Regions from separate parts of the Metabacillus herbersteinensis genome, predicted to be linked through region 1. Evidence: a T-box and tRNA genes for the amino acid it is inferred to sense, from the RefSeq annotation. Region 1 holds a T-box; the other holds one or more tRNA genes.
The links. The T-box of region 1 lies ahead of trpS (tryptophan--tRNA ligase). A T-box ahead of a tRNA ligase gene usually reads a tRNA of that ligase, here a tRNA-Trp.

Region 1 (15,126 bases):
AGTAAACACTCTTTTATTTTCTTACATTGAAAATGATTTAGCTGAGTTGCCACCAAGTTTATTAAAAGATATTTTTCAGAAATCGTACATACGTAAAAACCACGAACGAATTCAGCTTGATTATTGTTTTGTTGTGACAGATGGACATGGAATCATAGCCGTCGATACAATTGGTTATACAATTCCAATCCGCAAAAGTCGAATTATTCCTCGTCAAGAACAGTTAGTTTTTGAGATGGTAAAGGACGTGGAACCTGAAGAGTATTCAGTCGAGTACTCGAGCAATGAATCAGAGAAAGATTATCATATCCTGTCTCTATCACCTGAACACGTTAGAGGGTTAACAAGAAAAGAACGTCAACTTAAACAGCTTTTATTTATGGCATTAGATCAGCTTCAATCAACAAAAAATGCAGCAGAAGTAAAGTACTGGTATACAGAATGGAATCCGATGATGTACGAACAAATTCAATCAAGAGAATTTGATGCTGTTTGGCAAAAGCTATATGAAGAAACTCTTCAAGGCTGGAGTCCAAAGCATTTGCAGCTCTGTGAACACCTAATTAAGGGACAACCCTTCTTCGAAAAGCTATGGGAAATGGAACACGAGTCGAAGGTTAATTAAAAAAGTGGACAAGTTAAGTACCAGGAAAAGCGACGTGATTTCACACTATCACGTCGCTTTTATATGCAATAAATCATTTCTGACATTGGTAGTATTTCATTGAAGATGCAGAAGGGACAGAGTTGTAGGTAGTAACTAGGAGGTTAACTTTGGACTTTTATTTGATGTATTTCACGTTTCAAGTCTTTTATATCTGAATCGTGATCAAAATATCTGTACGTGAGTTGTGCAATAATACGGTCTTGACGATCCTGTATTCCTTCTAAAGCTTCATTCTTAGCGTTACTTACATCTTGATTTTCTCTCACAGCATCAAGAATATACTTCATTTCTTGCTGTTTTTCCTTCAACCCTTCTAAATCTGCTTTCACTTCTGTCTGAGAATCTTTAATTATTTTCAGCTCATTTAAAATTAGATCTAATTTTTCCTCCATTGTTCTCCCTCCTTTTTCGTCATTAACTTACAAAATTAGTATATCACAATGTCCTATTTTTCAGCAGCAATACAAAAGAGTATCCTTTAAATGAAAATGCATTTTAAAGGATACTCTTAGTGGAGGTTAGAGTTAATATGAAGTTTTATTATCGCTTTTTCCTACCTAGCCCCATCGCATTCTCCATTTTCTTAACCATTTTATTGGCCGCTGCATTTGCTTTTTCAGCACCTCGGTCTAGAATTTGGTCGAGCTCTTCTGATTCCATCAGTTCCTTATAGCGTTCTTGGATAGGAGTTAATGTGTTAACAACAACATCTGCAAGATCTGCTTTAAAGTCTCCATAGCCTTTTCCTTCATACTTATTTTCAAGCTCTTCAATCGATTCGTTTGTAAAAATAGAGTAGATAGAAAGTAAATTTGAGACCCCAGGTTTATTTTCCTTATCAAACTTAACAATACCATCCGAATCGGTAACAGCACTCTTAATTTTCTTTTCTATTGTTTTTGGATCATCTAATAATGTAATAAAAGATTTAAGGTTAGGATCTGACTTACTCATTTTTTTTGTTGGTTCAGTTAAAGACATGATACGGGCGCCGACCTTCGGAATTCGGACTTCTGGGATTGTAAAGATGTCATTGAATTTTTTGTTAAACCTTTCGGCTATATCGCGGGTAAGTTCAATATGCTGTTTTTGATCCTCCCCAACTGGAACTAGATCTGTTCCATAAAGAAGTATATCTGCAGCCATTAAAGGAGGGTATGTGAGCAAACCGGCTGAAACGGCTTCCTTACCTGCTGACTTATCCTTATACTGTGTCATTCTCTCAAGCTCTCCAATATATGCAACACATTGTAACATCCAGCCTGCTTGAGCATGTGCTGGAACTTCAGATTGAATGAATAGTGTTGCTTTTTCAGGGTCTAATCCTACCGCTAGATAAAGAGCAGCTAGACTTCGGATGTTTTTGCGTAACTGTAAGCGATCCTGTGAAACTGTGATTGCATGTTGATCCACGATGCAAAAGTAGCAGTTGTAATCCTGCTGTAAGTCAATAAACTGTTTTAGTGCTCCAATGTAATTTCCTAATGTAACCGAACCACTAGGCTGAATGCCAGAAAAGATTGTTTTCACTGTTATTCACTCCAAATCGTATAAGAATTTAAAATATTTTTGAACTTTGGATAGCATTTCTGCATCCAGCTACAGCGCCTAGCCCCTCGAGGTCATAAGTCAATTCTAAATTGAAGGCAAAGAACGCCTTCAATTTAGAATCGCCTTATGCTATGCCTAAGGCTGACCAAGGCGCTTGCGCTTTTGTTTTTCCCACACAAAAAGGCCCACTCGTACCTATTGCTAGGGACGATGGACCGCGGTGCCACCCTAATTATTTCTAAAGAAAGAAATCACTTCATTATCCTATAACGTAGGAGCACGTCTGTACGTACTTAAGTTCAATACAGATTCTCAGAAGTCCATTCCACATAAGCTATTACCTGTTTCCACCATCCACAGGCTCTCTTAAAATAACGACTATGTGTACTATTCTTCGTCAACGAGTTATCATATGATTTTTTAATTATATGAAAGAAGCAGACAAAATGCAATCTGATTATACGTAATAGAAATAAAGTCCAATTAACATTACTAATCCCAACGCTAGACCTGTGAAAAGAAGGGGAGAGAAATCAAACGAAATAAGCTCTGATACGGGTTTCATCTCCTCAACCTCATCTTTAGATAATTCCGTACCCTTTGAGACAAACATTCTTCTAAATCCATAGGAAATCCCGTCAAAAAAACCTGCTTTAACCGTTAGCGTTAACAATGAAATAAACAGACAAGTGATCGTGATTAAAAATGAAATATTTATAAAATACAATAGTTTTAACTCTTGGTAAATAATAAATGATAGGAAGATTGTTGCAACAAGAGACATAATAAACCCTATAATCGAGTTTTTGGAAAGCAAAGTGATCACTCTTTTCTATATAATATCCTGTTCTCAATTATAGCAAATGTATTGTCTACCACAAATATAGAAGAGTTTTCAAAATATGTAATGTAAGAATGTTTCTTTTTGATGAAATATATAGAACATTCATATTAAGTGCATAAAGGGGAGGAAGAACAACATTACAGTAGCTTTAAAAATTTTACAAACTTTTTTATGATAGTAATTAATGCGTTAAAGGGGTGAAATATAACTGAAATATCCATTAAATTTTATAGGGCTATTTTACTATTTAACGACATAAATAGCCTGGTTTTATTACATTTGTGTAAACTTTCGTAAAAAAAGTGAATGCATAATAGTCCGAATACTTGTATAATAACCTATGTAAGAATTATTAAAAAATATAAGGGGGGTCTACTTGTGAAAAAGTCGAAATTTTTTCTACTTTTAGCACTTTCTCTAGTACTTAGTATGTTCTTAGCAGCATGCAATGGTGGCGGAGATACTTCAGAAGAAGAAGGTGGCGGTGATGATACTGCTACTGAAGAACAAGCATCAGTACCACAAGAATTGAAGGTTTTAGAAGCATCTGAAATTCCATCAATGGATAGCGTTATGGCACAAGATGCTGTAAGTTTCACAGCGTTAAACAACGCAATGGAAGGCTTATACCGTTTAGACCAGAACCAAGAAGCAATTCCTGGTATGGCTGAAGGTTCAGCTGAAGCTAACGAAGATGGAACCGTTTACACAATTAAATTAAGAGAAGCTAAATGGTCTAATGGTGACCCTGTAACAGCAAATGATTTCGTTTATGCATGGCAACGTGCAATCGATCCAGAAACTGCATCACCATATGGTCCTTACATGATGAATGGTAAAATTGCTGGTGCAACTGAAATTACAGAAGCAGCTGCAGCTAAAAAAGACTATGATCTAAACACTTTAGGAGTTAAAGCACTAGATGACAAAACTCTTGAAGTTACACTTGTAAAACCAATTCCATTCTTTGAATCATTAATGGCATTCGGTACATTCTATCCACAAAACCAAAAGTTTGTTGAAGAACAAGGTGAAAATTACGCAGCGACTCACGAGAACTTAGTATACAATGGTCCTTTCACATTAACTAATTGGGGCGGTACTACTGCTACTGAATGGACTTATGAGAAAAACGCTGACTATTGGGATGCTGAAACTGTAAAATTAGAAAAAATCCAATATAACGTTTTAAAAGATCCACAAGCATCTGCAAATGCTTTTGAAACTGGTGAAGCTGACATAACTGGAAAGCTTGCTTCTGATATTGTTCCACAATATGAAGGAGATCCAAACCTTTTAAATTACTTAGAACCAACTATTTTCTGGATCAAAATGAACCAACAAAACGAAGCACTTAAAAACGAAAACATCCGTCGTGCACTTGCGACTGGCTTTAACAAACAAGATTTAACAGACAGCATTTTAAACAACGGTTCACTTCCTGCTAATTATGCTGTACCTAAAGATTTCGTTTCTGGTCCAGACGGTAAGGATTTCCGTGAAGTTAATGGAGATTTCTTAGAGTTTAATGCTGAAGAAGCGAAGAAATTATGGGAGCAAGGCTTAAAAGAAATTGGCAAGGATTCAGTTGAACTAGTTTACTTAGGTGGAGATACTGAAACATCTAAGAAAACTGATGAGTACATCCGTAGCCAATTAGAAGCAAATCTACCAGGACTTACTATTAAAGTAGAAAGCGTTCCTTTCTCAGTACGTTTAGATAGAGACGTTAAAATGGATTACGATCTTCAATTCGCTGGTTGGGGTCCTGATTATCTAGATGCAATTTCTTTCTCTGATCTTTGGATCACAGATGGTGGTAATAACAAAATGGCTTATTCTAGCGAAACTTATGATAAGTTGCTTAAAGATTCACAATCTACTTTAGCTGATAAGCCTGAAGAACGTTTTGCAGCTCTACAGGAAGCTGAAAGAGTATTACTAGAAGACGATGCAGCGCTTGCGCCTGTGTACCAACGTTCTTCAAGTATCTTAATTAGCCCTAAAGTTAAAGGCTTCACTTACCACAACGTAGGTGCAGAATTTAGCTACAAGTGGATTGAAATTACAGACGCTGAGTAAGTATATTTACGAAGTGAGTCGAAATCGGTATAATAACCAAATAGGGAAGAGAGTATATTGTAGGAATATACTCTCTTTTTCCCTGTAGAATAATTGTCGAAATATGTTGAAAATTAAAAATAACATAGGAGGTGCAACTCATATGGTCAAATATTTATCAAAACGAATTTTTTACATGATCTTAACTCTAGCTTTAATTGCCACTTTTACTTTTTTCCTCATGAAGGTTATTCCCGGTACTCCTTTTTCAAATGCAGCTAAGTTGTCAGAAGCTCAGCTAACGATTATGAAAGATAAGTACGGTTTGGGTGAGCCAGTACCAGTACAATATATGAACTATATGGTTAACTTGATTAAAGGAGATCTAGGAATTTCATTTCAGTTTAATAACACACCAGTTACTGATATTATTGCAGATCGTATCGGTCCCTCGGCCATTCTAGGTTTTCAAGCAATGTTTTTTGGTACTATTATAGGAATTGTACTAGGAGTTGTTGCTGCGCTAAGACAAAACACGTGGGTAGACTATACATCCACTTTTATTGCAGTAATCGGTAAATCCATTCCATCCTTCGTTTTCGCAGGATTGCTACAATACTATATTGGAGTTAAATTAGGCTGGTTGCCAGTAGCATTCTGGAGAGGACCTGAGTATAGCATATTGCCGACAATTGCATTAGCTATGTTCCCAATCTCAATTGCTGCTCGTTTTGTAAGAACTGAATTAATTGAAGTACTTGGGTCTGATTACATCACACTAGCAAGAGCAAAAGGAGCTAGCTCCTTCGATGTAGCATTCAAACATGCATTACGTAATGCTTTAATTCCAGTTATTACTGTTTTAGGACCTTTAACCGTTAGTTTAATGACAGGTTCACTTGTCATTGAAAAAATCTTTGGTATACCTGGTTTGGGAGAGCAATTCGTTAAATCAATTAACGTAAATGACTATCCTGTTATTATGGGTGTAACACTTCTTTTTGCTTTTCTATTTGTTGCAATTGTTCTAGTCGTGGATATTCTCTATGGAATCATTGATCCGCGGATTCGTTTGGCGGGAGGGAAAGAATAATGACACAAAATAATGAAAGCGTCAATAAAGATATGTTTGTACCCGCAAAAATTGACTCAGATAAGAGTGAAGAAATTTCGAAACCCAGTCTTAGCTATTGGCAAGATGCCTGGCTACGTGTAAGAAAAAATAAGGCAGCAGTTGTCAGTCTTTATCTGTTAGTTTTTTTAACAATAATGGCTCTAGTAGGCCCGTATATGAGTGGGCACGACCCTAATTTAGGAATCGCTAAGTATTCAAATCTACCTCCTAAGGTTCAAGCTCTAGAAAACGTTAGTTGGCTCCCATTTGACGGTACTTTAGAAAACCGTAGTGGTAAAACGTACGATGTTTATGAAACAAAGAATGTTGAAGCTGGCACATACTATTGGTTTGGTACAGATTACTTAGGACGTGACTTGTTCTCTCGTGTATGGAAGGGCACACAAGTTTCCTTATATATTGCATTTTTAGCAGCCTTTATTGATATGGTGATTGGTGTTGCATACGGGGCAATTTCAGCATACTATGGTGGCCGTGTTGATAATGTGTTGCAGCGTATAATAGAAATATTAGTTGGTATTCCGAACTTGATAGTCGTTATTTTAATGATTATTATTTTGGATCCCGGAATTCTGTCGATAACGGTTGCCTTAACAATTACAGGTTGGGTTGGTATGGCAAGGGTTGTACGCGGACAAGTTCTTAAACTGAAAAGTCAAGAGTTTGTTTTAGCATCGAGGACTTTAGGTTCAACTGACCGGAGAATTATGTGGAAGCGCTTGATTCCAAATTTAGTTGGAGTAATTATCATTAACACGATGTTTACGATACCAAGTGCTATTTTCTTCGAAGCCTTCTTAAGCTTTATTGGACTAGGATTACAAGCACCACTGGCTTCATTAGGGACTTTAATCGATGATGGCTTTAAAACGCTGCGTTTATATCCATATCAAATGGTTTATCCAGCAATCGTTATTAGTTTAATTATGATTTGCTTTAATATGATTGCAGATGGACTTCGCGATGCATTAGATCCGAAAATGCGTGACTAGAAAAGGTAGGTGAATAGATAATGGAAAAAATATTAGAAGTGAAAGACTTACACATTTCTTTCCATACGTTTGCTGGGGAAGTACAAGCAATACGAGGGGTTAATTTTGATTTATACAAAGGTGAAACGTTAGCAATAGTTGGGGAATCAGGCTCTGGTAAATCAGTTACGACAAAATCTATTATGAAGCTGTTACCTGAATCTAACTCCGAGATTAAAGAAGGACAAATTCTTTTTGACGGAAAAGATATCGCAAAGCTTTCAAACAGTGCGATGCAAAAAATTCGTGGTAAAGATATCTCGATGATTTTTCAAGATCCAATGACATCGTTAAATCCAACTATGAAAATCGGAAAGCAAATCATGGAACCAATTATTAAGCACCAAAACTTGAGTAAGTCTGCTGCAAAAGAGCGTGCAATCGATTTATTAAGATTAGTAGGTATTCCACAACCTGAAGCTCGATTTAATCAATATCCGCATCAGTTTTCAGGTGGGATGAGACAAAGGGTTGTTATTGCAATTGCATTAGCATGCAACCCAAAAGTTTTGATCGCTGACGAACCAACAACTGCTTTGGATGTTACCATTCAAGCGCAAATCTTGGAACTGATGAAAGATCTGCAAAAGAAGATTGATACTTCGATTATCTTTATCACCCATGACCTTGGAGTTGTCGCAAATGTTGCTGACAGAGTTGCGGTTATGTATGGTGGGAAAATTGTAGAAACTGGAACAGTGGATGAAGTCTTTTATAACCCGCAACATCCATATACTTGGGGCCTAATAAGCTCAATGCCAAGTCTTGACTCAGAGGACTCTGAATTATATGCGATTCCTGGCACACCACCTGACCTTTTATACCCTCCTAAAGGTGATGCATTTGCACCTCGTAATGAGTATGCGATGCAAATTGACTTGGAGAAACAACCTCCAATGTTTAAAGTTTCTGACACGCACTATGCCGCAACCTGGTTACTACATCCAGATGCACCTAAAGTAGAGCCACCAGAGGCAGTTAAAAAACGCAGACGTAAATTCCCTGAAATAAAGGAGGGGAAATAGATGACACAAAGAGAAAAACTTTTAGAAATTAAAAATTTAAAGCAACATTTTAATATTGGGAAACCAAATGAAGTGAAAGCAGTTGATGATATTTCCTTTGATATTTATCGTGGTGAAACATTAGGATTAGTTGGAGAATCTGGTTGTGGAAAATCAACAACAGGACGTACAATTATTCGTCTTTACGATGCAACAGGTGGAGAAGTACTTTTTGATGGTGAGAACGTCCATGGGAAGAAATCACGTTCGGATTTGAAAAAATTCAATCGTAAAATGCAAATGATTTTCCAAGATCCATATGCTTCACTTAATCCAAGAATGAAAGTATCGGATCTGATCGCAGAAGGTATCGACATTCACGGTCTTGCTAAAAACAACAAAGAGAGAATGGATAGAGTGGTTGAACTGCTTGAAACAGTTGGTTTAAATCGTGAGCACGCGAATCGTTATCCACATGAATTTAGTGGTGGGCAACGTCAACGTATCGGAATTGCGCGTGCATTAGCTGTTGAGCCAAAGTTTATCATTGCCGATGAGCCAATTTCAGCTTTAGATGTATCTATTCAAGCACAGGTTGTTAACCTAATGAGAAAGCTGCAAAAAGAAAAAGGATTAACCTACCTGTTTATTGCCCATGATTTGTCTATGGTTAAATATATTAGTGATCGTATTGGCGTTATGTATTATGGAAAGCTAGTGGAACTGGCAAATGCTGATGAATTATACAGAAATCCAATTCATCCTTATACCCAATCATTGCTTTCAGCGATTCCTCTTCCAGACCCGGACTATGAGAGAACGCGTGTAAGAAAAACATATGACCCAGATCAGCACAATTACAAACCAGGTGAAGAGCCGCAGTTCCGTGAAGTAAAACCAGGTCACTTTGTTATGTGTTCTGAAACAGAATTTAAACAATATCAAAAACAACACGCAACTGTTTAATACTTTTAAAAAAACTCATCACTATGTGGTGGGTTTTTTTAAACTCTGCTAAAATCCCTACCTCTTACATATGATCTATGTACGGCAACTTCAGTTAACTGACAAATACTTTTTAATTTTACAACTACAAATGATTCAATTTTCACCTATAAAGGCTTCTGCATTTTCTATATACTAAGGGTAGACTTACAATGGGGGACTCCAGACATGCAATTTGTACAAAAATCGTTTATTCTCACACTACTTATCATCCTATTCTCAGGACTTCTCTTTTCAAATAAAGGATATGGAGAAGAGAATCTTGTATTCTCAACTCATAGTTCGAAGCAAACTGTTTTGAAAGAAAGAAAATTACCAGAAGATCCACCACGCTTTGTATTCGATTCAGGCTTTACTTTTCCATACCCAGATGCCATTAGAGGTGTTTATGTAACTGGGCATTCTGCGGGTGGAGAAAAGTTTAATAAACTTAGTACTTTAATGGAGCAAACTGACCTGAATGCAATGGTCATTGATGTTAAAGATGACTATGGAAATTTAACGTATCAGCCTGAACCAACCTCAGCATTTTTTGATATAAGTAAAAATTATATTAAGAATCCAACTGAAATGTTAGAAATTATGGAAGAAAAAGAAATATATCCTATTGCAAGAGTTGTAGTATTTAAAGACTCAGTACTAGCTAATAAAAAGCCGGAATGGTCCTTTAAGGAAGGAAATACAGTTTGGAAAAATGGTCGCGGGGAGTCGTTTGTAAATCCGTTTATGAAAGAAGTATGGGATTATAACGTAGATATCGCCATTGAAGCAGCCAAGCTCGGATTTCAAGAAATACAATTTGATTATGTTCGTTTTCCTGAAGGATTTGAAAAGCGGGATTCAACCTTGGTTTTTAATATGGGTCAATACGAAAATTCAGATCAAGATAATGTACAAAAACGTGTTTCTGCTATTACTGACTTTGTTGCTTATGCAAAGGAGAAGCTAAAACCATATGGTGTAAAGGTATCTGTTGATATTTTTGGTTATACAGCAACACTACCAGAGGCACCAGGTATCGGGCAGAACTTCTCGAAAATATCCGAAAATGTTGATGTTATTTCCTCTATGATTTATCCGAGCCACTGGACTGCCTATTTTGGCATCAACAAGCCAGACCTTGAACCATATAAGCTAATAACAGAGTACGCGAAGCTAGAAAACAAAAAGCTCGCTGAACTCAAAAATCGACCGATCTCTAGGCCTTGGATACAAGATTTCACCGCTTCCTACTTGGGCAAAGGCAATTACAAAAAGTATGGTAAACCAGAGGTAGAAGCGCAAATTAAAGCATTAAATGAGCAGGGAATCGATGAATTCTTATTATGGAATGCGGGGAATACCTACTCACCGGGAGTTGACTACACTCCACTGAAATAAGTGAAAAATAAAGACCGTTTTAAAGCTGATGCTTTTAAACGGTCTTTTACTATGCTAACTTCTCTTCACTTTTTTCCAACCTACTTGAGTTTTTTGGGATTGATCGACAAAAGCACTTTTCTTTTTTCCTCCAAAAACATTAATACCGATCGCATTTGCAAGAACACCCATAGTAGCAGTTAAACCAATGACCAAAACAGCTACCAGGACAAAGTCAACCAAATATTCAACCATATTTTTCATCCCCTAATAAAATATGTTAATTCTATTCTAATTCATGTTTAAGCTTATTAAAAGAGGGTATATATAAACGTAGTAGAATTAATAAAGGGTATAGAAAAAACAAAAGGGAGCAATGCAGGTGAATTGGTATGAAAAACTAAATCAGTATTTTCCAATTGAAGAAATGAAATCTAGGGAGCATATAGAAATGCTTCTTAAAGAAAAAGGAGATATTTATCATAAAGATGAAGGGCCACTCCATGTGTTGATGTATGCAGAACTTACTAATTTTATCTTTATTGATTATATCTTTGTTTCAAAAGATGCCCGTGGGCAAGGGTTGGGTCATAAGTTATTAGAGAAACTTAAAGTAAAAGGAAAAGCAATTATTCTCGAAGTTGAACCAGTTGACTACGAAGATAGTGATTCAGGAAAACGTCTAAAATTCTATCAGCGTGAAGGATTTGAACATGCGAGCTCGATTGGGTATAATCGTCGATCACTTGCTACAAATCAAATTAACAAGATGGAAATCCTCTACTGGTCTCCAACAAACGAATCCGAAGAATTAATTTATGAAGCCATGAAAAAAACCTACGAGATGATTCATACATACAAAGACAAAGAACTATATGGTCAGTCTTATCAAAATGTTGATGAAGTACTAACCCTTGAACAAGATGGTGAACAAAAAGATATTTTCGATCATTTAAGCTAATTGAGAATTAGTTTTTTAAAATAAATGATGAATTAAACCTCAGGACATAGATCATTTTTACTAAGCGACTCAGAATATGTGTTGATATCCTGCAGTGAAATTAGTTTTCTCCAGTATAAGTACTATATATAGGTAGTTAAGTCCACTGTACTTGTTTTGTCAAACTTTTAGTTAAAAAAATATATGCTAACTTACTTTTTTATAGTATAATCATTATAGACATTACTTATTTAAAGTAATTTCAATTTGCATATACATCTAAGTTGATTAGCTTACTCATTCTATAGTTGGAGGAGTGAAGGTTTATGGTAACATTATATACGTCACCAAGCTGTACTTCATGTCGAAAGGCAAAAGCGTGGTTAGAGGAACATGAGATTGCTTATACGGAACGCAATATTTTCTCTGAGTCGTTATCTGTTGAAGAAATTAAGGAAATCTTACGTATGACTGAAGATGGAACAGATGAAATCATTTCAACTCGTTCTAAGATCTTCCAAAAATTAAATATTAATTTGGAAGCTATGCCATTGCAGGATTTATATGACCTTATTCAACAAAACCCAGGTTTGCTTCGTCGCCCAATCATTATTGACGAAAAAAGACTACAGGTAGGTTACAACGAAGATGAGATTCGTCGTTTTCTTCCTCGAAGAGTTCGTACGTATCAGCTAAGAGAAGCACAGAGATTAGTGAACTAAATAGATAAAATGAAACCTTCCCTTTTAATACAGTGGGAAGGTTTCATTTTCTTTAACATATAAGAAAATTTGATAATAAGTCTGCATTTCGCAAATCCAGCTCCAGCGCTTTTGTTACGCTAGATTTATTTTTTCTCAGATTTCCAAATACCCATTTGTTGATAAAGCAATCCGCCAAGTAATATGAAGCTCGTTGTTAAAAAGGGAAGGCTTTGGCCGATTATCGGATGAGAGGATAGTAAGTGCTCAAGTTGATTTTCACCGCTAATCATTTTTCCCGCTGTAAAGGCTAATAAACCACCTCCCACATAAATAAGTATTGGAAACCGATCTAAAAGAACAAGAATAATTTTACTACCCCATATAATGATAGGGATTGAGATAAATAAGCCGATAACCACTAACAGGTTGCTTCCGTTTGCTGCACCAGCAATTGCGATGACATTATCAAGTCCCATTAATAAGTCTGCGATCACAATTGTTTGAACAGCCTTCCACAAGGACTGGTAGCTTTTAACCTTGCCGCTTTCATCGTCTTTGCCAACGATTAAGTGGAACGCGATATAAAGGAGGAAGACTCCACCTACTAGCTGAAGAAATGGAACCTTCAAAAGGTAGACAGCAATTATCGTGATGAAAATTCTAAAGAAAATGGCTAAAAAGGTTCCGAGAATAATTGCTTTATTTCGTTGTTTTGTAGGTAGATTTCGACAAGCCATCGCGATAACAATTGCATTATCGCCACCGAGTACTAAATCAATGCCAATAATCATAAGTAGTGATAAGATAAAATCCTGTTCCATTATGTGACCTTCTTTCAGGGCGAGGTTATAATTAGATGCTCGTACCATTTATATGAGGCTAAACCCAAATTATGATGAGTTATTGCGTAGTGGGTACTAGGTAAATAACTGTTTTTGTAAATTCAGAGGTTTTTTATTTCCTTAAACGAAGTTTTATCATAAAATAAGAGTACAAGATTATTTATGAAGAATTGATCTTGTTTGAGGGATGGGGTTCTTTTAGGGAGCTTCTAAAGGCTTTACACTCACGATTAAAGTTCACTCGTTTTGGGTAAAGTGAAGTAATGTACAACTTATATCGTCCGAGTTTAAGTAAGCGCATCATGAAGGCTTGAAGAGTCTCATTTCCTGAGATTCGTAGCTTTGATGATTGTGGGGGTCTTGAACAGTTTAAAGTGGGGGTTTCGTTGTCCCTTCAACATCTTAAAAAGAAGGGAAGGTAATCAGAATGGAAATAGAACGAATTAATGAACACACCGTTAAATTTTATATTTCGTATAGAGATATTGAAGATCGTGGCTTTGATCGTGATGAGATTTGGTATAATCGCGAACGAAGTGAAGAATTATTTTGGGAAATGATGGATGAAGTTCATGAAGAAGAAGAGTTCATGGTAGAAGGACCTCTTTGGATTCAAGTTCAAGCTTTAGATAAAGGACTAGAGGTTATTGTCACAAAGGCGCAGTTATCAAAAGATGGGCAAAAAATAGAACTAGCGCTATCAGATGATAAGCTAAAAGAATTACCTGTAGATGAAAACATTGAATCGTTGTTAGATCAACATTTTAATAAATCAGAATCAGATAAAGAGTCTGATGAAGAATATGAACAACAATTACAGTTTGTGGTTAAGTTTAATGATTTTGAACATGTGATTGCCTTAGCTAAATATCCTTTTTCAGAAATGAAGAATCACCTATATGCACTAGATAATTACTATTATCTCTATGTTGAGTTCGATGATGACGTCGATGATGAAGAGATTGAAAATAAATTAAGTATTGTTCTGGAGTATGGACAAGAATCGAGAGTTACGATTCATCGTCTTGAAGAATATGGAAAAGAGATTGCGAAAGATCGCGCTTTAAACGTGATTAAGAAACATTTTTCGTAATTAAAGAGCCGATTTCATTTAGTTGAAATCGGTTTTTGTATATTGTAAATGAAGTATATAATGTAAAGAATAAGTGTGCGCCTCCTTTGAACAAAGCGCTTGCGCTTTTGTACTACTACCTGAATTTATATAATTTTAAGACACAGTAAGCGTTTCGCAAGTCCAGCTCAGCGCCTAGCCCCGACGCACAGGACGTGCTAGTGCAGTCATGGCGATTGACGTCGCGTATTTGACTGCCTCGAGGTCATAAGCCAATTCTAAATTGAAGGCAAAGAACGCCTTCTATTTAGAATCGTCTTATGCTTGTCGGACTCCTTCAGGATGAAGGTGAGAAAGGCGTTGCAACAGGACGTTGCGAACTTAGCCTTTCTTCCTCTGAACAAGGCGCTTACGCTTTTTAACAAATCCTCTGAATTAGGTGAAAAAATGAAAAACACTGTACGTGTGTTACTTTTTGCGGCAGTAATTGTTTCAATATTATATATGACAAAAAGCTTTTGGGGAGACTGGATTGTAGCTGTAGTGACTATCCTCTTTACCTTTTCTATTGTTTTTATTGCGTTTGTGATTTTTTTGGAAAATCGCCATCCTTCACACACGATAACTTGGCTGGTCGTTCTTGGAGGATTTCCGTTAGTAGGTTTTTTCTTCTATATATTTTTTGGACGAAATGTTAAAAAAAGAAGATTGTTTAATAAAAAAGCATTAATTGATCAAAAAGTTTATTTAGAACTTGAAGGCAATCAATCTTCCTATCAAGATAAAATGATACATATGGGTGATCATCAGCAATTGCTTTTTAAGCTAGCACATAGATTGGGACATAGTCCAATTTCTTTTGCTACTCAAACAAAAGCGCTAACGAATGGAATTGAAACCTTTCAACACAT
Region 2 (15,126 bases), on a different contig from region 1:
TATTATTCCGCAGTAGCTCAGTGGTAGAGCTATCGGCTGTTAACCGATCGGTCGCAGGTTCGAGTCCTGCCTGCGGAGCCATTATGGAGAGCTGTCCGAGTGGCCGAAGGAGCACGATTGGAAATCGTGTAGGCGGTTAACGCTGTCTCAAGGGTTCAAATCCCTTGCTCTCCGCCACTACTTTATTCATAGATTGATTTTATGGCCCATTGGTCAAGCGGTTAAGACACCGCCCTTTCACGGCGGTAACACGGGTTCGAATCCCGTATGGGTCACCAACTTTTATAAAGATTCAATGTATGTTAATATGAATTAAGTACTTTGGAGGATTAGCTCAGCTGGGAGAGCATCTGCCTTACAAGCAGAGGGTCGGCGGTTCGATCCCGTCATCCTCCACCATTTTAATAATATTATCGCGGGGTGGAGCAGTTCGGTAGCTCGTCGGGCTCATAACCCGAAGGTCGCAGGTTCAAATCCTGCCCCCGCAACCAATTAAAAATGAAAATTCAGGAGAAGCGAGAAGGTCGAGGAAGCAAAACGAGTGAAGACCGGAGCGTACGTTGTTTGTACGAGGATCTGAATGAGTGAAGCTGACGAAGAGATCGAAGCTTATCGTAAATTTACGGTTCCGTGGTGTAGCGGTTAACATGCCTGCTTGTCACGCAGGAGATCGCGGGTTCGATTCCCGTCGGGACCGCCATATTTTTTTATTTAGAAACTAAATTACGATTTATAAAAATGGCTCAGTAGCTCAGTCGGTAGAGCACGTTCGAGTAAGCTACAAAGCAAAGCATCAGCGCACAAATTGAGCTGCTACTTGGTTAAGCTCCCTGAAATTTGGGCGAAGGTTTCAAGTTTAAAACAAAGTATTATTCGATTTTAATAAATGGCTCAGTAGCTCAGTCGGTAGAGCAAAGGACTGAAAATCCTTGTGTCGGCGGTTCGATTCCGTCCTGAGCCACCATTTAATATTATTAAGCCGGTGTAGCTCAACTGGTAGAGCAACTGACTTGTAATCAGTAGGTTGGGGGTTCAAGTCCTCTTGCCGGCACTGTTTTATTAATATGGAGGGGTAGCGAAGTGGCTAAACGCGGCGGACTGTAAATCCGCTCCTTCGGGTTCGGCAGTTCGAATCTGCCCCCCTCCACCATCTATATATAACATAGGGGCATAGTTTAAAGGTAGAACAGAGGTCTCCAAAACCTCCAGTGTGGGTTCGATTCCTACTGCCCCTGCCAATATAAATTTCGTGGCGGTTGTGGCGAAGTGGTTAACGCACCTGATTGTGGTTCAGGCATTCGTGGGTTCGATTCCCATCAGTCGCCCCATTTTTAATTTCTAGTATTAACATCTTGATTCATTTCTGATTAAGCATGAGGGATTAAACTCAATTACTATAATGATATTAGGTTTTACTAAGATATCACGTCTACTTAGTAGTCGACGATTATTCATGAAGCATACTCAGGAAGTTTTTTCTTGAAGCTTATTCATTGGGCTATAGCCAAGCGGTAAGGCATCGCACTTTGACTGCGACATGCGTTGGTTCAAATCCAGCTAGCCCAGCCAATCTTTTTTTAGAAACAATTTTGCCTTAATAGCATAGGCTAGAGTATAATATAATTAAATGATGCGGAAGTAGTTCAGTGGTAGAACACCACCTTGCCAAGGTGGGGGTCGCGAGTTCGAACCTCGTCTTCCGCTCCATTTTCTAGTTGGCGGCATAGCCAAGTGGTAAGGCAGAGGTCTGCAAAACCTTTATCCCCGGTTCAAATCCGGGTGTCGCCTCCAATTCATTTATTGAATTGTTATCTAGAAATGCTTTTTTTATACCTCTTAGCCGGGGTGGCGGAACTGGCAGACGCACAGGACTTAAAATCCTGCGGTAGGTGACTACCGTACCGGTTCGATTCCGGTCCTCGGCACCATATGTATTAGGCCAGTGTGGCGGAATTGGCAGACGCGCACGACTCAAAATCGTGTTCCTTTGGAGTGTCGGTTCGATCCCGACCACTGGTATTAAAATGACAGGATATCCCTGTTTTTATTTTTGTTACTTGTTCGACAAATTTCGCTATTTTTTTCAAAGTATTGATTCTTAACGTAGACCTTGGTATAATACAAAACAACCAATATATGCGGGTGTAGTTTAGTGGTAAAACCTCAGCCTTCCAAGCTGATGATGAGGGTTCGATTCCCTTCACCCGCTCCATACATACTATTATCAACGCAGTGTTTCGTTTCTTAGTAAAACGGGGCATTGCGTTATTTATTTTTTTATTCGATAACTTTATATGTTGCTTCACCACCATGTATTTGAAGAAACATTTTTGTTAAGGATGCTAATAAATCCTTCGCATCTTCACTGTTCATAGAAGGTCGAAGGTATACTAGATGAAGTGCGTCCTTGGTATCGAAGTTAACGGATGTTCTCTTAGAATCAACGTATGGACTTCCGAAAGCTCCTATAGAGTCTTTTGAGAGAATCTTGTTTTCAAAATTAACTTCGCGTTCATTTACGGCCAAGTATGTATCAGATTCAGTTCCAATTGTTATTAAGATATTACCTTTGAGTAAGTTATAATCATAGATGCCTAATGGAATTTGATATTGTAGAGATAAGAAATTATTCAAGTCAACAGCTGAGTGCATACTACTAATATACTGTTGTTTTTGAACGCGGCGAAGCAATGCTTCATTGGAAGGGCGGTATCTAGCAGGATCAGCCCCAACCAGCTTAAATGAATTTCGCCATTCTTTAACACTTGGAATATCTGTAACATTTTTTTCAGCATATTCAAAAAATAAGGATTCTTGAAATAGTCTGAGGCGACCTTGTAACATTTGAGGTGAGTGAGACACTTCTATATTTTCGTATAAAATTGCACCTATTTTAAAGTTGTCAATCTTCTGTTTGAGACCTGAATCTATATTAATTTCCATAAATTTAACCCTCCAAATACTATTTTATTTATCTTACCATATATTTTAGAGGGCCTTTAAAGAAGGGGGCTTTGGGAGTGGACTATTATCAACTTAAGGAAGAGATTATTCAATATAGTAAAGAAATTGGTATTGATAAAATTGGGTTTGCAAGTGCATCTGTTTTTGATGAATTAAAACAGCGATTAACTGTACAGCAGGGACTAGGATATCAATCAGGTTTTGAAGAGTCGGATCTCGAAAAACGTTCTAATCCTGACTTGTTATTACCGAAAGCAAGGTCCATTATTTCGATTGCCTTAGCCTATCCTTCTAAAATGAAAGCTGCACCAAAAAGCACCAAAGCTGATCGTAGAGGAATATTTTGTAGAGCTTCTTGGGGACAAGATTATCATGTTGTGTTAAGAGATCGCTTGTCAAAGCTAGAATCCTATATAAAGGAAAAGGTGCCAGAAGTTAAAATTAAATCTATGGTCGATACAGGAGAGCTATCTGACCGTGCTGTTGCACAGAGAGCAGGCATAGGCTGGAGTGGTAAAAACTGTGCGATTATTACACCCGAGTTTGGTTCATATGTTTATCTGGGCGAAATCATTACGAATCTACCACTTTTACCTGACAAGCCATTGGAAGATCAATGTGGAAGCTGTAATAAATGTGTAGACGTCTGTCCAACTGGGGCTCTAGTACAAGGTGGGCAGCTTGACTCTTCTAAATGTATTGCTTTTTTGACGCAAACAAAAGGGTTTCTACCAGAACAGTATCGCGCTAAACTTGGAAACAGACTATACGGTTGTGACACTTGTCAAACTGTTTGTCCCGAAAATAAAGGGAAAGATTTTCACTTTCATGAAGAAATGGAACCCGATCCTGAGATTGCAAAGCCGAAGCTTAAACCCCTTTTAACGATGAGTAATCGAGAGTTCAAAGAGAAGTTTGGTCATGTTTCAGGCTCTTGGAGAGGAAAAAAACCGATCCAACGTAATGCAATCATTGCTCTTGCACACTTTAAAGATACAACAGCGATCCCCGATTTAATTAAACTATTGCATACAGATCCAAGACCAGTGATTAGAGGAACAGCTGGATGGGCTATCGGGAAGATTGGAGAACTAGAAGCAAGCGATGAATTACAGAAAGCTTTTGCAAACGAGTTAGATCATGATGCCAAACTAGAAATAGAAAAAGGGATAGAGCTATTAGAAAGAAGATAGTAACGCTAGGGATGATACTATAGTCATCCTTTTTTTATACTCAGAATTTATATATTTAAAGAGTAAGTGTGCGTTTTTACATCAGATTCAGCGCCTAGCCCCGACGCACAGGACGTGCTAGTGCAGTCATGGCGATTGACGTCGCGTTCCCTGCCTGCCTCGAGGTCATAAGTCAATTATAAATTGAAGGCAAAGAACACCTTCTGTTTATAATCGCCTTATGCTATGCCTAAGGCTGTTCAAGGCGCTTGCGCTTTTGTTCATATCCTCTCCATACAAACATATTGTGTACTATTAAACAATTGGTGGTGGAGGGAAATGATGAAAAAGCTGCTAACCGAATTAAATGAAGAGAAACTTCAAATGCTTATTAATAAAAAAAGGATACCGATGAGTCGAAACAACGAAGATTATCAGGCCCTTGAACGAAAGGTACACATAAATGAGGAAAGAAACATTGAGGTTGTTAAAGGAAATACTAAAATCTCAATAAAAGAAGCAAAAGAAGTCGGGAAGAAACTAACAGATGTGTTTTATACATGTCATTACAAGTGGCTAAATAAACAAAACGATATTTTTTTCATTGAAGAAAGAATTGAGAAGAGAAAAGCAAGAATCTATAAAAACAATCTTGTTGAGGATGAGGAAACAGAGAATACAAAAATGTTTAGTGATGAACAAATCTATGAGGAGAAAGAGGAAAGATCGTCTTTTTATTATGATCGACTGGCAGCTGTTCAATACGCAGAAAGATGGTGGAATAGCCATAACTCAAAGTATAAGAATTTCGGTGATAATTGCACCAACTTTATTTCACAATGTTTGCATGCAGGTAATGCTTCTATGAGGGGCTATCCGAATCGATCAAGCGGCTGGTGGATGCAGAGTAACGATTGGAGTTATAGTTGGACTGTCGCAAATTCAATGAGATTATTTCTTGGCTCTTCAAAAACCGGATTACGTGCAAAGGAAGTTTCTACTGCAGAGGAACTAATGCCAGGAGATGTAATTTGCTTAGATTTTCAAGGTGACGGCAGATACGATCACACGACGATTGTAGTGGCGAAGGATCAGAATAATATGCCACTGGTTAATGCGCAATCCTATAATAGCAGGATGCGCTATTGGTCCTACGAAGACTCGACAGCATATACACCTAATATTAAATACAAGTTTTATCACATTGTTGATGATACAACAAAGAAATAACAGTGGTATAATAGTTGCTAGTGAAAAATTACGAGGTGAGAAAAGTGGCAATACATGTTGTTTTATATCAACCACAAATTCCTTCAAATACGGGAAATATTGCACGAACTTGTGCTGCAACTAATACAACACTCCATTTAATCCGGCCTTTAGGCTTTTCTACAGATGATAAAATGTTAAAGCGTGCAGGCTTAGATTATTGGGAACATGTAAAAGTTGTATATTATGATTCAATTGATGATTTTTTTGAAAAAAACAGTGGAGCAGAGTTCTTTTACTTATCAAAATTTGGGACAAAAACCTTTACTAGTTTTGACTATAGTGAACCAGATAAGGATTATTACTTTTTATTTGGTCGTGAGACAACTGGTTTACCCAAAGACATTATTCACAACAATTCAGACAGATGCCTACGCCTACCAATGACAGAGAATGTACGTTCACTTAATTTATCAAACACAGCAGCTATTCTTATTTATGAAGCCTTGCGACAACAACAATATCCAGGCTTACAATAAAAAACGACCTCAACTTTTTAGTTGAGGTCGTTTTTTATATTATTTTTTCACACTAGGCTTGTCATCATATCCAGCAGTGAAAATGGCTGTTATAAATGCTAAAGAAACGCCTAAAATTAAAATAAACCTCATGAATAGTCCTCCTCTGCTACTTAATACTATTCTGTTAAGAATTTTTTTCTATAGTAAAGGGTTTATGTATATCATAACCCTTTTATCGCTGATTACATTATAACTCAATATAAAATAAGAGTGAATGTATATCCTCTAATTTTTAAAAATTTATCTCTTCATTTCGAGGTTTTGTCAAAAAGCTTTTACATTAAAAAAGAATGTTAGCGGACATCCATGCATAAAGTGTATTAACCATGCACAAGTATCACCAAAGATGAGGGAGGTCCTTATGGATATCTTAAAGAAAATTGAAATGTACAGAGAAGATGAACAGCGACTGAAGTGGGAGGGAACCTTCAGAGAGTATTTAGAAATTATAAAAGAAAAGCCTTGGGTTGCCCAATCAGCTCATTCACGGGTTTACAATATGATTAAAGATTCAGGAATTGAAGAAATAGAAGGAAAAAGAAAATATAAGTTCTTTGATCATCAATTATTTGGGTTAGAAGATGCGTTAGAACGATTAGTTGAAGAGTACTTCCATCCAGCTGCAAAAAGGCTTGATGTTCGCAAGCGAATTCTCCTTTTAATGGGACCTGTAAGTGGTGGTAAGTCAACGCTTGTTACAATTCTAAAACGGGGTTTAGAGAACTACACTTTATCAGAAAGAGGGGCCGTTTTTGCGATTAAAGGATGTCCTATGCATGAAGACCCATTACATTTAATTCCGATCCACCTTCGAGAGGATTTTTTCAAAGAGTACGGTATTCGTATTGAAGGAAATCTGTCACCTTTAAATTTGATGAGACTCGAGCAGGAGTATGGCGGTCGAATTGAAGATGTACTAGTGGAACGAATTTTTCTTTCTGAAGATAAGCGTGTTGGTATTGGTACATTTAGTCCCTCTGATCCAAAATCACAGGACATTGCTGATTTGACTGGTAGCATCGACTTCTCAACGATTGCAGAGTTCGGTTCTGAATCGGATCCAAGAGCGTACCGTTTTGATGGTGAGTTAAACAAAGCAAATCGTGGGATGATGGAATTTCAGGAAATGCTAAAATGCGATGAAAAGTTTTTATGGCACTTACTTTCATTAACGCAAGAAGGGAACTTCAAGGCTGGAAGATTTGCCTTGATTTCTGCAGATGAATTAATTGTTGCCCATACAAATGAAACTGAGTATCGCTCGTTTATTTCTAATAAAAAGAATGAAGCGCTTCATTCTCGTATTATTGTAATGCCTGTTCCTTACAATTTAAGAGTTACTGAGGAAGAAAGGATTTACGATAAAATGATTAATGAAAGTGATGTATCAGATGTTCATATTGCACCACATACATTAAAGGTTGCTGCAATGTTTACGATCTTAACTCGCTTAAAAGAGCCAAAACGCGGTGACATTGATCTTGTGAAAAAAATGCGTCTATATGATGGTGAAAGTGTTGAAGGGTTCAATCCAATTGATGTGAATGAATTAAGGAAGGAATACAATGATGAGGGCATGAGCGGAATTGATCCGCGTTATGTAATAAACCGAATTTCCTCAACCATCATTCGAAAAGAAATCCCATCGATTAATGCACTAGACGTTCTTAGAGCGTTAAAAGAAGGATTAAACCAACATGCATCAATTTCAAATGAAGACCGTGAGCGATATTTAAACTTCATTTCTGTAGCCAGAAAACAGTATGATGACATTGCGAAAAAAGAAGTACAGAAAGCGTTCGTTTATTCGTATGAAGAGTCTGCTAAAACGTTAATGGATAATTATTTAGATAATGTTGAAGCGTATTGCAATAAAAATAAGCTTCGTGATCTTTTAACAGGTGAAGAAATGAGTCCGGATGAAAAGCTAATGCGTTCAATTGAAGAGCAAATAGGCATCTCTGAAAATGCAAAAAAAGCTTTTCGAGAGGAAATCTTGATTCGTATTTCTGCTTATGCTCGTAAGGGAAAACGCTTCGATTATAACTCGCATGAACGCTTACGTGAAGCGATACAAAAGAAGTTGTTTGCTGACCTAAAGGATGTTGTTAAGATTACGACATCATCTAAAACCCCAGATGAACAGCATTTGAAGAAAATAAATGATGTAGTTGCACGTTTAATTGATGATCACGGATATAACTCAACATCTGCGAACGATTTGCTTCGTTATGTAGGAAGTTTATTAAATAGATAGACTTAAGTCAGAGCGTCAGACTAAACTGACGCTCTTTAGGTTTGTATGTAGATAGAAAAGGGAAATGGTAAAAAAGGGATAAGGAGATGATCTTAAGTGAAACCCGAAAAGAACCAACCAGACAATACAATGATTCGCAACATGAAGGATCTTGTTAAACACTCAAAGGTAATGGAACATATGAAGACCAATCAAGAAGTAGAGAAGAGTGGGAAAAGTCCTGACCCACAGCAACATAGCCAAGAAAAGTCTCCACGCTAAATAATGCGTAGAGGCTTTCTTTTTCAATATCTTTTGTAATATATAGTATAAATTGGGAACTTGTCTTATTTTTGTTTTAAGAGCCTAATTATCGAAATTTTTTGTCAATAAACAGAATCTATCGCATAGGATAAAGTAATCCAAAGAAATAGAAGATACAAATGTCTTAATTTTATTCATCCACGTTAGTGTATGCTTATTAGTTGTAAATTGTGAAATGTTTTTTTAAAAAAAGTTTGGAGGGGGTAGAAAATGTCTGAGGAAAATCAGCACAGCTTTGTCATTTCAAACGAAGATTGGTCCCTCCACCGCAAAGGCCATGATGATCAAGTGCGCCATCAAGAAAAGGTGCAAGAGGCGATTAGGAACAATCTTCCAGATTTAATCACAGAAGAAAGCATTATTATGTCGAATGGAAAAGATGTTGTGAAGATTCCGATTCGCTCACTAGATGAATATAAAATTCGCTATAATTATGATAAAAACAAACATGTTGGCCAAGGGGATGGAGAAAGTAGTGTAGGAGACGTTGTTGCAAGAGATGGTTCACCAGGAGAGAAAGGACCAGGCAAAGGTCAAGGTGCGGGTGATCAAGCTGGTGAGGACTATTATGAAGCCGAAGTATCCATGATGGAATTGGAAGAAGCGTTGTTCCGTGAACTGGAACTCCCAAATCTGCAGCAAAAAGAAAGAGACGAGATTGTTATTGAAGACATTGAGTTTAATGATATTAGACGAACTGGCTTAATGGGTAATATTGATAAAAAAAGAACGATGTTATCAGCGTATAAACGCAATGCAATGACAGGCGCCCCAAGTTTTCATCCGATTTATCCTGAAGATTTAAAGTTCAAAACATGGAATGAAATTGTTAAACCCGAATCTAAGGCTGTCGTCATAGCGATGATGGATACAAGTGGTTCGATGGGTATATGGGAAAAATATATGGCCAGGAGCTTTTTCTTTTGGATGACAAGATTCTTGCGAACAAAATATGAAACCGTAGAGATTGAATTTATTGCACACCATACCGAAGCAAAAATTGTTACAGAAGAAGATTTCTTTTCAAAGGGAGAAAGTGGAGGTACCATTTGCTCATCGGCATATCGAAAAGCGCTTGAAGTAATTGATGAGAAGTATCATCCCTCTAGGTTTAATATTTACCCTTTCCATTTCTCAGATGGAGATAACCTCACTTCAGACAATGCTCGCTGTGTAAAACTTGTTGGAGAGCTCATGAAGGTCTCAAATATGTTTGGTTACGGTGAAGTAAATCAGTACAATCGTCACTCAACGCTAATGTCCGCATACAAAAATATCAATGATGAAAAGTTCCGCCATTATATCCTCAAACAAAAAGTCGATGTATTCCAAGCGATGAAGAGTTTCTTTAGGCAAGAAGAGAAGCAAATGTATGCTTGAAGTTATAGTCCAGCTAATAAGCTGGGCTATATTTATGTTTAAATAAACGTTTGTTTAAGACTAAGTAAGTAAACGTTTTCGTAAATTTAAAATAAACTATTGACTAATTCATTAAACCCTAGTTATAATGAAAGCGTAAACAAAAAGTAAACGTTTACTCGAGGAGATCATATGACACCAACTATCAAAGATGTTGCAAAAAAAGCGAATGTCTCAATTGCAACCGTATCTCGAATCTTAAATAATAAACCTGGTTTTACACCTGAAACAAAGCTGAAAGTTCTCAAGGTCATTGAGGAAATTGGTTATCAGCCGAATGGTATGGCCCGAGGGTTAATCAATAAAAAAACACAAACGATTGGTGTTATTTTTCCGAACGTATCTAACATGTATTCTGCAGAGGTTTTAAGCGGGATTGAGGATGCTGCTCATGAGGATGGATCAAGTGTGATTGTTTGTAAGACTGATAGTAGTATGGAACGCACAATGAAGTATTTACGCGTTTTAGCTGAAAAAAGAGTCGATGGAATTGTGTTTGCAAGTGAAATGATTAAAGAACCATTTTATAAATTCATGCAGGATGTGAAAATTCCTGTCGTACTATTATCTTCAATTTCCTATCAATACCCAATTCCATATGTGAAAGTGGATGATCGGCATGCCGCCTATACTGCAACTATTTACTTAATAGAGCAGGGACATAAAAAGATCGCGATGATTTGTGGAGATCGTAATGATTTAATAGCAGGTATTCCAAGAGTAGAAGGTTATAAAGAGGCTCTACAGCATAGTGGAATTTCAGTTATTGAAGATTACATTATCAATGCAAATGGGTTTGCTTATCATAACGGTCAAGAGGCAATGGATGAGATTCTTGTGAAGAAATTAGATGTAACAGCGATTTTTGCGAGTAGTGATGAAATGGCACTTGGTGTGTTAACGACGGCTCACCAAAAAGGAATAAAGATTCCAGACGATTTTTCTGTAATGGGTTATGACGATTTAAAGCTTGCTCAAATGTCAATCCCGCAGCTTACAACTGTCGCTCAGCCCCTATATAATATGGGCAAGTCAGCAGCATCAATGTTATTTGAGATGATTGCAACTGGTGAGCAGGTTCAAAGTAGAATTATGCCACACAGTATTATCAAGAGGGATTCTGTTAAAGAAAGATTATAGTTTTCAATTTTTTTTAGGGTTTTACGTAAACGTTTACTAAGAGGCTTCATTCTTAAATTGAACTAGAATTTTTTTCTTCTGACAAGTAAACGCTTACTAATGTACGAAATTAAATTCAGGGGGTATTTTAAATGTTTAAAAAAGTGTCAATGGGTATTTTGAGTCTATCATTAGGTGCTTCACTTTTAGCTGGTTGTGCAGGTTCTGGTGAAGATGCGGACGGTAAGGTTACGTTAGAACTGTTCTCTAATAAAGCAGAAAGCATTGAAACATACAAAGGATTAATTAAAGAATTTGAAGAGAAAAATCCTGACATAAAAATTAAGTTAGATGCTCCACCTGAGGCAGAAACGGTTTTAAAGACGCGTTTAACGAAAAATGATTTGCCTGACTTAATGTCGATTGCAGGGAATGCAACATATGGCGAATTAGCTCGTGCTGGAGTTTTGAATGACTTCTCAGATTCAGAGTTACTTAAAACAGTCCAACCTTCATATGCAGACATGATTGGCCGATTAGTTGGCCCTGAGGAAGAAGGAACGTTTGGTCTTCCTTACGCTACAAATGCAAATACTGTGATTTACAATAAGCAGAAGTTTGAAGAGCTTGGCTTAGAAGTTCCAAAGACATGGGATGAGTTTACTGCAGTTTTGGATAAAGTGAAAGAAGCTGGAGAAATTCCGATTTACTTTACGCTTAAAGATGCTTGGACAGGAATGATTTCTTGGAATTCATTAGCTGCTAACATCGCTGGTGAAGATTTCGCAGAAAAGAAAAATGCTGGTGAAGCTACATTCGTAGACAGCTATGATGAAGTAGCTGACAAAATGCAAACTCTAGTAGAATATGGTCACAAAGATAATATGGGTGTAGCTTACGGTGATGGAAACAATAAGTTTGCTCAAGGTGAAGGGGTTATGTATATCCAGGGTAACTGGGCAATTCCTGAAATTTTAAAAGCAAATCCTGACGCAGAGCTTGGAGTATTCACTATGCCTGTTACAAATGATCCAGCACAAAACAAACTTGTATCTGGTGTAGATGTGTTGCTTACAATTAATGAGGATACTGAACATAAAGAAGAAGCTATAAAGTTTATTGAATTTATGATGAATGAAGAAACAGCAAAACGATATATCGATGAACAAAAGGCTTTTTCAGCAATTGAAGGTGTATTCCAAGAAGATCCAGTGTTTGAAGGAATTAAAGAAAACTTTGAAACAGGAACAATTACAAGCTTCCCGGATCATTACTATCCAGCAGGAATGGGCGCTGAAAATATTGTACAAGAATTCCTAAACAAAAAAGATAAAGAAGCTTTCTTAAAGAAAATGGACAATGAGTGGGAAAAAGTACAAAATCGCTAATCTATATAGAATGCGGGCATCCTAATAAGGTGCCCTATTCTTCTTAAAAGGAGAGAACCTAAAGATGAATAAGAAAAATAAAACATACTTAATCATTGCGATACCTGCTTTCATCCTTTTCTTTATTTTTCATACTTACCCTGCACTTCAAGGGATTTTTTATAGCTTTACAAATTGGAAAGGGTACGGAAATTGGGACTTGGTAGGCTTGAAAAATTATATAAATGTGTTTAAAGATGATCGTGCATTGGATGCCTATGGCTTTACATTCAAGTTTGCGATACTTTCAACAATTCTCGTGAACATTTTTAGTTTATTAGTGGCAATGGGGCTGAATTCAAAAATTAAATTTCAGAAGACACTCCGTGCAATTTACTTTTTACCTTATATTTTAAGTATTTTAATTGTCGGATTTATCTTCAATTTTATTTTCACACACTTCTTACCTGGCATTGGCGAAACCTTAGGTGTTGATGCACTGTCTAGAAATATCTTGGGTGATCCTGACCTTGCTTGGATTGGGATTGTTATTGTAGCTGTTTGGCAGGCAATCGCCTTTAATACAATCCTCTATCTAGCGGGACTAGTGACGATTTCTGAAGATTTATATGAAGCAGCAAGTATTGATGGAGCTAATCAGTGGACAAAATTCTGGAAGATTACCTTTCCATTAATTGCACCATTCTTCACAATTAACATGGTTTTAGCGATGAAGGGCTTCTTAATGGTATTTGATCAGATTGTCTCTTTAACTGGCGGAGGTCCAGGTACATCGACTGAATCAATTTCATTACTCATTTATCGTGGTGGATTTGAAGGTGGACAATTTGCTTATCAATCAGCAAATGCGGTTATTTACTTTATCGTTATCGTCGTTATTTCTATTGTGCAGCTTAGAATCCTAGAAAAAAGAGAGGTGGAAAACTAATGATTAACAAAAAAAATAATTGGTCAGTTACCACTCTTCTAATTTTAGGAACATTATTTATCTTAGTGCCAATGTATTTAACGATAACGATTGCGTTTAAAACACCTCAAGAAATGGCTGGAAATCTGCTCGCTTTGCCAAAGTCATGGTCACTTGATAACTTTACACAAGCAATTGAAATGACAAATTTCTTTAACGCCTTAGGAAATAGTGCGTTTGTTACAGTCTTCGTTGTCATCTTTACGGTTCTTACGAGTTCATTAGTTTCGTATGCAATCGCTCGGAATATGCACAAAAGGTTCTATAAATTTTTATTTTATTACTTCGTTAGTGCAATGTTTATTCCGTTTCCAATTATCATGCTCCCAATTGTAAAACAAACAAGTGCATGGGGAATGGACAACCTCGTAGGTTTAATTATTCTTTATATTGTATTTAACTTGTCATTTAACGTTTTCATTTATGTAGGTTATATACGCTCAATACCAAAAGAGCTTGAAGAAGCAGCGGTGATGGATGGGGCAAGTACATGGGGTGTTTTTTGGAAAGTAATTTTCCCTTTGCTCGCGCCAATGAATGCAACTGTTGCAATCATCACATGTTTAGGTGCTTGGAATGATTTCATGCTTCCTCTTGTTCTATTAAGTGACAGAGATATGGCTACACTACCTTTGGTACAATATATCTTCCAATCTCAGTTCAGTACGGATTATAATTTAGCCTTTGCTTCTTATTTAATGGCTCTAGCTCCAATGATCATTGTTTACATTTTTGCACAGAAATGGGTTATTAGCGGGGTTATGAAAGGTTCAATTAAGTAATAAAACTTCTATAGGAGTGAGTCAGCATGAATAAGACCTGGTGGAAAGAAAGTGTTATTTATCAAATATATCCTAGGAGCTTTAATGACAGTAATGGTGATGGAATTGGTGATTTAAAAGGAATTACCGAAAAGTTAGATTACCTAAAGGAATTAGGGATCGACGTCATTTGGCTTTCTCCAGTTTATCAATCACCTAACGATGACAATGGCTACGATATCAGCGATTATCAAAATATCATGGATGAGTTCGGAACCATGAAGGATTGGGAAGAGCTTTTAGCGGAAGTTCATGCACGTGGCATGAAGTTGATTATGGATTTAGTCGTTAATCATTCTTCAGATGAACATGCGTGGTTTGCTGAATCAAGAAAATCCAAGGACAATCCATATCGTGATTATTACGTTTGGAGACCTGGGAAAGATGGTGTTGAACCAAATAACTGGGAGTCAGCTTTTAGTGGCTCGGTGTGGGAATATGATCAAGCAACTGAAGAGTACTTTTTGCACATCTTTAGCAAAAAGCAACCAGATTTGAATTGGGAAAGCCCAGAACTTCGTAATGAAGTTTATAAAATGATGACATGGTGGCTTGATAAAGGAATAGACGGTTTCCGAATGGATGTTATTAACTTTATTTCCAAGGTTCCTGGGTTACCAGATGCTCCTAACCAAGAAGGTAAGCAGTATGTTTCAGGTGGAGAGTATTTTATGAATGGACCTCGTATTCATGAATTTCTCTATGAAATGAATCAAGAAGTGCTATCTAAATATGACATCATTACTGTAGGTGAAATGCCCGGTGCAACTGTAGATGATGCAAAACTGTATACAGGTGATGATCGGGAAGAATTGAATATGGTGTTTACTTTTGAGCATATGGACCTTGATTCTGGACTAAATGGAAAGTGGGATTTAAAACCGCTTGATTTACTCGATCTAAAGGAAAATATCACAAAATGGCAG

Region 2: it has a tRNA-Trp gene. The T-box ahead of trpS (tryptophan--tRNA ligase) is inferred to sense a tRNA for this amino acid. The anticodon was not compared.

What each region holds. Positions count from the first base shown of each region.
Region 1 covers NZ_JBHLVO010000007.1:104,426-119,551, reverse strand. The annotation lists gene ACFFIX_RS11095 (YjbA family protein) at 1-625, shown strand, start outside; gene ACFFIX_RS11090 (hypothetical protein) at 769-1,059, opposite strand; gene trpS (tryptophan--tRNA ligase) at 1,208-2,197, opposite strand; T-box leader at 2,419-2,628, opposite strand; gene ACFFIX_RS11080 (DUF3899 domain-containing protein) at 2,676-3,035, opposite strand; gene ACFFIX_RS11075 (peptide ABC transporter substrate-binding protein) at 3,441-5,144, shown strand; gene opp3b (oligopeptide ABC transporter permease) at 5,287-6,216, shown strand; gene opp3C (oligopeptide ABC transporter permease) at 6,216-7,250, shown strand; gene ACFFIX_RS11060 (ABC transporter ATP-binding protein) at 7,271-8,314, shown strand; gene ACFFIX_RS11055 (oligopeptide ABC transporter ATP-binding protein OppF) at 8,315-9,259, shown strand; gene ACFFIX_RS11050 (putative glycoside hydrolase) at 9,467-10,678, shown strand; gene ACFFIX_RS11045 (hypothetical protein) at 10,733-10,912, opposite strand; gene ACFFIX_RS11040 (GNAT family N-acetyltransferase) at 11,040-11,618, shown strand; gene spxA (transcriptional regulator SpxA) at 11,924-12,319, shown strand; gene ACFFIX_RS11030 (TerC family protein) at 12,445-13,122, opposite strand; gene mecA (adaptor protein MecA) at 13,571-14,236, shown strand; gene cls (cardiolipin synthase) at 14,663-15,126, shown strand, end outside.
Region 2 covers NZ_JBHLVO010000008.1:152,634-167,759, reverse strand. The annotation lists tRNA gene ACFFIX_RS12240 (tRNA-Asn) at 7-81, shown strand; tRNA gene ACFFIX_RS12235 (tRNA-Ser) at 86-177, shown strand; tRNA gene ACFFIX_RS12230 (tRNA-Glu) at 204-278, shown strand; tRNA gene ACFFIX_RS12225 (tRNA-Val) at 324-399, shown strand; tRNA gene ACFFIX_RS12220 (tRNA-Met) at 415-491, shown strand; tRNA gene ACFFIX_RS12215 (tRNA-Asp) at 625-700, shown strand; tRNA gene ACFFIX_RS12210 (tRNA-Phe) at 889-964, shown strand; tRNA gene ACFFIX_RS12205 (tRNA-Thr) at 979-1,051, shown strand; tRNA gene ACFFIX_RS12200 (tRNA-Tyr) at 1,067-1,150, shown strand; tRNA gene ACFFIX_RS12195 (tRNA-Trp) at 1,165-1,238, shown strand; tRNA gene ACFFIX_RS12190 (tRNA-His) at 1,253-1,328, shown strand; tRNA gene ACFFIX_RS12185 (tRNA-Gln) at 1,495-1,569, shown strand; tRNA gene ACFFIX_RS12180 (tRNA-Gly) at 1,633-1,707, shown strand; tRNA gene ACFFIX_RS12175 (tRNA-Cys) at 1,718-1,791, shown strand; tRNA gene ACFFIX_RS12170 (tRNA-Leu) at 1,840-1,928, shown strand; tRNA gene ACFFIX_RS12165 (tRNA-Leu) at 1,939-2,019, shown strand; tRNA gene ACFFIX_RS12160 (tRNA-Gly) at 2,139-2,212, shown strand; gene ACFFIX_RS12155 (B3/B4 domain-containing protein) at 2,278-2,943, opposite strand; gene queG (tRNA epoxyqueuosine(34) reductase QueG) at 3,021-4,157, shown strand; gene ACFFIX_RS12145 (amidase domain-containing protein) at 4,479-5,366, shown strand; gene trmL (tRNA (uridine(34)/cytosine(34)/5-carboxymethylaminomethyluridine(34)-2'-O)-methyltransferase TrmL) at 5,411-5,884, shown strand; gene ACFFIX_RS12135 (ATP-dependent protease PrkA) at 6,288-8,183, shown strand; gene ACFFIX_RS12130 (hypothetical protein) at 8,280-8,444, shown strand; gene yhbH (sporulation protein YhbH) at 8,697-9,866, shown strand; gene ACFFIX_RS12120 (LacI family DNA-binding transcriptional regulator) at 10,038-11,045, shown strand; gene ACFFIX_RS12115 (ABC transporter substrate-binding protein) at 11,177-12,412, shown strand; gene ACFFIX_RS12110 (carbohydrate ABC transporter permease) at 12,477-13,340, shown strand; gene ACFFIX_RS12105 (carbohydrate ABC transporter permease) at 13,343-14,161, shown strand; gene ACFFIX_RS12100 (glycoside hydrolase family 13 protein) at 14,188-15,126, shown strand, end outside.